Regions from separate parts of the Streptomyces sp. WG5 genome, predicted to be linked through region 2. Evidence: riboswitches for the same ligand, from Rfam matches in the RefSeq annotation. Region 2 holds a riboswitch; the other holds the start of a gene.
What was found. Region 2 has a riboswitch for S-adenosylmethionine ahead of ACP4IX_RS11270 (aminotransferase class V-fold PLP-dependent enzyme). Riboswitches for the same ligand answer to the same signal wherever they lie in the genome.
Positions count from the first base shown of each region.

Region 1: linked by a shared signal. The riboswitch ahead of thrC (threonine synthase) and the one ahead of ACP4IX_RS11270 (aminotransferase class V-fold PLP-dependent enzyme) in region 2 are both predicted to bind S-adenosylmethionine.

Region 1 covers NZ_JBNGGC010000011.1:93,441-97,156, reverse strand. The annotation lists gene ACP4IX_RS13735 (cold-shock protein) at 389-592, opposite strand; gene ACP4IX_RS13730 (MoaD/ThiS family protein) at 999-1,274, opposite strand; gene thrC (threonine synthase) at 1,271-2,575, opposite strand; SAM riboswitch class I at 2,593-2,740, opposite strand; gene ACP4IX_RS13720 (glucosyl-3-phosphoglycerate synthase) at 2,891-3,716, shown strand, end outside.
Region 2 covers NZ_JBNGGC010000009.1:33,691-37,406, reverse strand. The annotation lists gene ACP4IX_RS11275 (glycerate kinase) at 1-414, shown strand, start outside; gene ACP4IX_RS11270 (aminotransferase class V-fold PLP-dependent enzyme) at 363-1,736, opposite strand; SAM riboswitch class IV at 1,963-2,079, opposite strand; gene trpD (anthranilate phosphoribosyltransferase) at 2,160-3,224, opposite strand; gene ACP4IX_RS11260 (cytochrome b) at 3,355-3,716, opposite strand, start outside.

The DNA.
Region 1 (3,716 bases), on a different contig from region 2:
GGGTGATTCCTTCGGACCGCGCCCGCGCCCGCGACGGACGGCTCGCCTGCCGTGCGGTTCCTTCCCCACCCGGCCTGCGGGCCTCACCGACCCGGTCCTTCGTTGTCACTCTCACCTTCAGAGTGCTAACGCAATGATTAGCACTCGCCCCTGTCGAGTGCAAGCGCCTCTCGGCGATCGACACCCGCTCCCGGCCGTCCGCGACCAAGGGTCCGGACGGATCCGGACGGGTCCCGGGAGGCTCCGGGGCAGGCCCGGAGCGGGTCGCGGGCGGGTCCCGGATGGGTCCCGGGAGGCCCCGGGGCAGGCCCGGAGCAGGCCGAAGGGCCCGTACCCCGGGAGGTACGGGCCCTTCGGATGAAGGCCAATGCTGCGGTGGCCGCGCGTCTCAGGCGCTGAGGCGAACCATGTCGGCCTGCGGGCCCTTCTGACCCTGCGAGATCTCGAACTCGACCCGCTGGCCTTCTTCGAGGGTGCGGTAGCCGTCCATCTGAATCGCGCTGTAGTGGACGAAAACATCCGCACCACCGTCGACCGCGATGAAGCCGTACCCCTTCTCCGCGTTGAACCACTTGACGGTGCCCTGAGCCATGCCTAACTCCCCTATTACTGGCCCTTGCACAGATCCGCACTTCGCGGACCCGGGTCAGACCTCGCCCCCCACGACTGGGGGCGTGCGCCGGAACGCGTCGACCGCGGCTGAATGTATCTGTCCAACTGCCCTCTGCAACAGGTCAATTGGACGAGAAATCTGGACGCACCCGATCCGGAATGTGGCGAGAATTCGCCTGAATTCAGGTCAAGTCGGGGCACACAAAGGGAACAAAAGCCGCGAAAGACGCCCACACTTTGGCTACATCTTGTGGGGCGTGCGGCAGGAATCGAGGGTTCCCGGTCTCGCGACCGGGAGCGCGTTCCCCAACTCTACCGCGCTCAACCACATGGAATTGCCCCCTCCGTTTCTCTTACGGAGGGGGCAATGCGCGCTACGACGCGTATCAGCCGCCGGCGACCGCGGGGATGATGGAGACGCCCGCGCCGTCGGGGGTCGCGGTCTCCAGGCCCTGCTCGAAACGGACGTCGTCGTCGTTGACGTAGACGTTGACGAAACGGCGCAGCTTGCCCTGGTCGTCCAGGACGCGGGCGGCGATGCCGGTGTGGTTCTTCTCCAGGTCGGCGATGACCTCACCGAGGTTCGCGCCGTCGGCGGCGACCTCGGCCTTGCCGCCGGTGTAGGTGCGCAGGATGGTCGGGATGCGAACGGTCACGCTCATGCGAGGCCAGCCTCTCGGAAGGAGTCCAGGTTCGGGCGGATGGTGGCGGTGAGGCCGGTGCCGGCCACCGCGTCGAGGGTCTTCAGTCCGTCGCCGGTGTTGAGGACGACGGTGGTGAGCGACGGGTCCAGGAGGCCGTCCTCGATCAGCTTCCTCGTGACGCCGACCGTCACCCCGCCCGCCGTCTCCGCGAAGATCCCCTCGGTGCGCGCGAGCAGCTTGATGGCGTCGACGACCTGCTCGTCGGTCACGTCCTCCACGGCGCCGCCGGTGCGGCGGGCGATGTCGAGGACGTACGGACCGTCGGCCGGGTTGCCGATCGCGAGGGACTTGGCGATGGTGTCCGGCTTCTGCGGGCGTACGACGTCGTGGCCGGCCTTGTACGCGGTGGACACCGGCGAGCAGCCCTCGGCCTGGGCACCGAAGATCTTGTAGGGCTTGTCCTCGACCAGCCCGAGCCTGATCAGCTCCTGCAGACCCTTGTCGATCTTCGTGAGCTGGGAGCCGGACGCGATGGGGACGACGAGCTGGTCGGGCAGCCGCCAGCCGAGCTGCTCGCAGATCTCGTACGCCAGCGTCTTGGAGCCCTCCGCGTAGTACGGGCGCAGGTTGACGTTGACGAAGCCCCAGCCCTCGCCGGCCGGGTCGCCGATCAGCTCGGAGCAGAAGCGGTTCACGTCGTCGTAGTTGCCCTCGATGCCGACGAGCTCACCGCCGTAGACGGCGGCCATGACGACCTTGCCCTGCTCCAGGTCGTGCGGGATGAACACGCAGGAGCGGAAGCCGGCGCGGGCGGCGGCGGCGCCGACGGCACCCGCGAGGTTGCCGGTGGAGGAGCAGGAGAGGGTGGTGAAGCCGAAGGCGCGGGCGGCCTCGATGGCCTGGGCGACGACGCGGTCCTTGAAGGAGTGCGTCGGGTTGCCGGAGTCGTCCTTGACGTACAGGCCGCCGGTGACGCCCAGCTCGCGGGCCAGGTTGTCGGCCTTGACCAGCTTGGTCCAGCCCGGGTTGATGTTCGGCTTGGTCGCCACGTCGGCGGGGACGGGCAGCAGCGGGGCGTAGCGCCAGATGTTGGCGGGGCCCGCTTCGATCCGCTTGCGCAGTTCCTCGGTGTCGTAGGCCGAGAAGTCGTAGGCGATCTCCAGCGGGCCGAAACACTCCTCGCAGGCGAAGACCGGGCCGAGCGGCACGCGGTGGCCGCACTCGCGGCAGGAGAGGGCGTCGGCGGGGCCCAGATCGACGGATCCGGCGGGGGCGGGAGCGTCGGGGGTGGTGGTGCTGTCGACAGTCTGCACAGCCATGGAGGCGAGGCCCTTTCTCCTCATCTTCCTCACGACGCATCTCGCCGTGAGACGGAATTGGCACCTTCCCGAGCCGGGAGCCTCGCCACGTCTGCGTGACAAGAACCGACTGGAGGGTTGCCGGGGCTTCAACGGGCCGTATCCCTCTGCCCCTCTGGATGAGCGGTATTCGGTTGTTGTGCGGTGGTGCGCGCGGGCCCCCGGCATGCGGTGGGCCATCGCGTTGTTCAAGACTGTAACCGAAGGCCAGGGCGGTTGAGGCAGTCGTCCGCACCGCGAGATGGATCACAACGGATCACGAAGGAGCCACCGGACGTGCTGGAAGAAGTCGAGCGCTGGCTGGATACACGCTCCTGGTCCCTGGCGGACCGGCCGGTCCAGCAGCTCCTGACCGCCAAGCACGCCACGGGGCAGTCGGTCAGCGTGGTGCTCCCCGCCCTCGACGAGGAGGCGACGGTCGGCGACATCGTCACGGTGATCCGCCGGGACCTGATGGGGCGCGTCCCGCTCGTCGACGAGATCGTGGTCGTGGACTCCGGGTCGACGGACCGTACGTCGGAGGTGGCCGCGGCGGCGGGCGCGCGCGTCGTGCACCGCGACGCGATACTCCCCCGCCTCCCGGCCGTACCCGGCAAGGGCGAGGTCCTGTGGCGCTCGCTGCTGGTCACCGACGGTGACATCGTCTGCTTCGTCGACGCCGACCTGCGCGAGTTCTCCGCCGACTTCGTCTCCGGGATCGTGGGACCGCTGCTCACCGACCCGGACGTGCACCTCGTCAAGGCCATGTACGACCGCCCGCTGGGCACCGCGGCCGGTCAGGGCGGCCGGGTCACGGAGCTGATGGCCCGCCCGCTGCTCAACATGCACTGGCCGCGGCTGGCCGGGTTCGTGCAGCCGCTCGGCGGCGAGTACGCGGCCCGCCGCTCCCTCCTCGAACAGCTTCCCTTCCCCGTCGGCTACGGGGTCGAGCTGGGCATGCTGGTCGACGCCCTGCACCTGGTGGGCCTGGACGCCCTCGCGCAGGTCGACGTCGGCGTGCGCAGGCACCGGCACCAGGACGGCCAGGCGCTGGGCCGCATGTCCGCCGCGATCTACCGCACCGCCCAGCTCCGGCTGGCCCGCGGCCACCTGGTCCGGCCGT
Region 2 (3,716 bases):
GGGGCCCGGCTGCTGCCCCGCTTCGACGTGCTCCTCGACCACCTCGACCTGGACGCCCGCCTCGCCCGCGCCGACCTGGTGCTGACCGCCGAGGGCGCCCTGGACCACCAGACGCCGCGCGGCAAGGTCCCCGCCGAGGTGGCCCGCCGCGCCAAGCTCTACGGCCGTCCCGTCCTCGCCCTGGCCGGCACCCTCGGCGAGGGCGCGCACGAGGTGCCGGGGGTGGACGCCTGCCACGGCATCATGCCGGCGCCGATGGCCCTGGCCGACGCCCTGCTGCGGGCCGCCGAACTCCTCACGGACGCCACGGAGCGGGCGCTGCGGATGATCCTGCTGGGGTCACGGCTGCCGGGCCGGACGGCTCAGCCGGCAAAGGCCGTGTCGGGCACGCAACGCCCCTCCTCGGTACGGTAGTTCCACCGGGCTCCGTCGTCCACCAGCTCCCTGACCGCGTTCACGAACCGCTCGACGTGCTCGTCCGGGGTGCCCGCGCCGAAGCTGACGCGGATGGCGTTGAGGGACTTCTCGCCGGGCGCCGCCTCGGGGGCGCCGCACTCGCCCTGCGCCTGCGGGTCGCTGCCGAGCAGGGTGCGCACCAGCGGGTGGGCGCAGAACAGGCCGTCGCGCACACCGATGCCGTACTCGGCGGAGAGCGCGGCGGCGAAGTGGGAGCTGTTCCATCCTTCGACGACGAAGGAGAGCACGCCGACGCGGGGGGCGTCGTCACCGAAGAGGGAGAGGACGCGCACCTGCGGCACCCGGGCGAGCCCCTCGCGCACCTTTCCGATGAGGTACTCCTCGCGGGCGACCAGCGTGTCGAACCCGGCCTCGGTGAGCGCCTTGCAGGCGGAGGCGACCGCGTAGGCGCCGATGACGTTGGGCGACCCGGCCTCGTGCCGCGCGGCGCTGTCGTGCCACTCCACGTCCACGCCGCCGTCGGCCCGCCGGGTGACCCTGCGGCTCGCGCCGCCGCCGGCGAGGTACGGCTCCGCCTCGCGCAGCCAGTCGGCCCGGCCGGCCAGCACGCCGGCACCGAACGGGGCGTACAGCTTGTGCCCGGAGAAGGCGACCCAGTCCACGTCCAGGTCGGCGACGGACACGGGACGGTGCGGGGCGAGCTGGGCGGCGTCGAGCACGATCCGCGCGCCGTGCGCGTGCGCGGCGGCGGCCAGTTCACGCACCGGCCACAGCTCGCCGGTGACGTTGGAGGCGCCGGTGACGCAGACCAGGGCCGGCCCGTAGGGCTCGCGGGCGACGAGGGCGCGCTCCAGGGTCTCGACGGCCTGCGCGGGGGTGCGCGGGGCGTCGAGGAAGGTCACGTCGGCGTCCCTCCAGGGCAGCAGCGAGGCGTGGTGCTCGGTCTCGAAGACGAAGACCCGGCAGTCGGCGGGCAGCGCCGCGGCGAGCAGGTTGAGCGAGTCGGTGGTGGACCGGGTGAACACGACCTGGTCCCCCTCCCGGCAGCCGAGGAACTCCGCGACGGCCTTCCGGGCGTTCTCGAACAGGTCGGTCGACAGCTGCGACAGGTACCCGGCGCCCCGGTGCACGCTGCCGTAGTAGGGGGCGTAGGCCGCCACGTCGTCCCAGACCCGCTGGAGCGCGGGCGCGCTGGCGGCGTAGTCGAGCGCGGCGTAGGTGACCTCGCCGCCGGTGACGAGCGGGACGGTGACATCTGCGCCCAGGACGGGCAGCGGAGGACAAACGGACTGGTCGGCGGCAAGGGTGGGGACGGACATGGGCGCACTCCCGTGGCGTGAAGGCAGGCGGCGTCACCACGCGGACCGGGCGGGGCCGGGCGTGGGTGCAGCCGAGAAGGCGGGGAAAGGAGGGTGCGGAGGCGAGGCACCGCGTCAGGGTGTCGGGCCGGTCCGAAGGACAGGCCCTATCGCATTCGCTGGTTCACGGGAGACTCCCTCGAGTGGCCCAGGACCCCTGGCCCCACACTTCCGAGAGCGTGCGAGGGGTCCGCGCTTGCCGTGAACCCTGCTGTCCACGGCCTGGTCTTCACCCGGGGCACCCCGCCACGGACGGAGGGTTGCCGGACAGTCGGCCGGGGCCTGATGACTGTCACTCATGACCTGCCAAGGAACGTACGGGAAAAGATCGGCGTCCCGCAACCCGGGTCCGGATCGCGGGACGCTCGTCGCACGGGAGGGCCGTTACGCGTTGCTCGCGGCCACCCAGCGGTCCAGGGCGCGCTTGGCGGCACCCGAGTCGATCGCCTCGGCGGCCCGGTCCATGCCGGCCCGGAGCTGCTCGGCGAGCGGCGCCTCGCCGGGCTCCAGGGCGACCAGGGCCGCCGCCGAGTTCAGCAGCACCGCGTCCCGTACCGGGCCCGTCTCGCCGGCCAGCAGGCGGCGGGCGACGTCGGCGTTGTAGGAGGCGTCGGCGCCGCGCAGCGCCTCGACCGGCACCAGTTCGAGGCCGACGTCCCGCGGGTCGAAGGCCTCCTCGGTGACCCGGCCGTCCCGCACGACCCAGACCCGGGAGGTGGCGGTCGTGGTCAGCTCGTCGAGGCCGTCGTCGCCGCGGAACACCAGGGACGAGTGGCCGCGCTCGGCGAAGACACCGGCGATGATCGGTGCCATCCGAGCGTGGGCGACCCCGACCGCCTGGGACTTCACCCTGGCCGGGTTGGTCAGCGGGCCCAGGAAGTTGAACACCGTGCGGATGCCCAGCTGGCCGCGCGCCGACGCCACGTGGCGCAGCGACGGGTGGAACTTCACGGCGAAGCAGAAGGTGATGCCGGCCTCCTCGGCGACCTCCGCGACGCGTTGCGGCGTGAGCTCCAGGTTGACCCCGAGCTTCTCCAGGACGTCGGAGGCCCCGGACGCCGAGGAGGCGGCCCGGTTGCCGTGCTTGACGACCTTGGCGCCCGTGCCGGCCACGACGATCGCCGACATGGTGGAGATGTTGACGGTCTTGGCGCCGTCGCCGCCGGTGCCGACGATGTCGACGGTCTCCCCCGGCACCTCGATCACGTTGGCGTGGGCGTACATGGTGCGGACCAGGCCGGAGATCTCCTCGACGGTCTCGCCCTTGAACCTGAGGCCCACCGCGAAGCCGGCGATCTGGGCGTCGGTCGCCTCGCCGCGCATGATCACGTCCAGCGCCCAGGCCGTGTCGTCCGCGGACAGGTCGCGGCCGTCCAGCAGTCCGTTCAGCAGGGCGGGCCAGGAGCGGCCCGCCGCGGTGTCGCCTCCAGCGGGAGTCACAGCGCTCATGAGCCGCTCCTGAATCGTGTGTGTCGTGGAATGGGAGTGTGGTCCCACCCTATCCAGCCCCGGGCGCCGCGAAGGGCCCCGTCCGAGGAACGGACGGGGCCCTTCGCGGTGGTGTGGCGACGCTGGAGGGTCAGTGGTGGCCGTGGCCGCTCGTGATCTCCTTGTACTCCTCGACGGTCGGCTTCGGAATCTGCGACTCCTCGCCGTAGTAGGCCTCGCTGAGCTTGGCGCGGAGCTTCTCGGTGGTCTTCACCTTGCGCTCGACACCGTTCTCGTCGACCGTCGGGCCGATCTCGGCCGGCTTGTACTGCTCGTGCGCCGTGAGCGTGTGCAGCTGCTCCTGGCTGAGCGGCTCGTGCACCTCGATGAACTCACCGTGCGGCAGGCGCTTGATGATGCCGGACTCGCGGCCGTGCAGCACCTTCTCCTTGTCCCGGCGCTGGAGGCCGAGGCAGATCCGCTTGGTGACGACGAACGCGATGACCGGTCCGA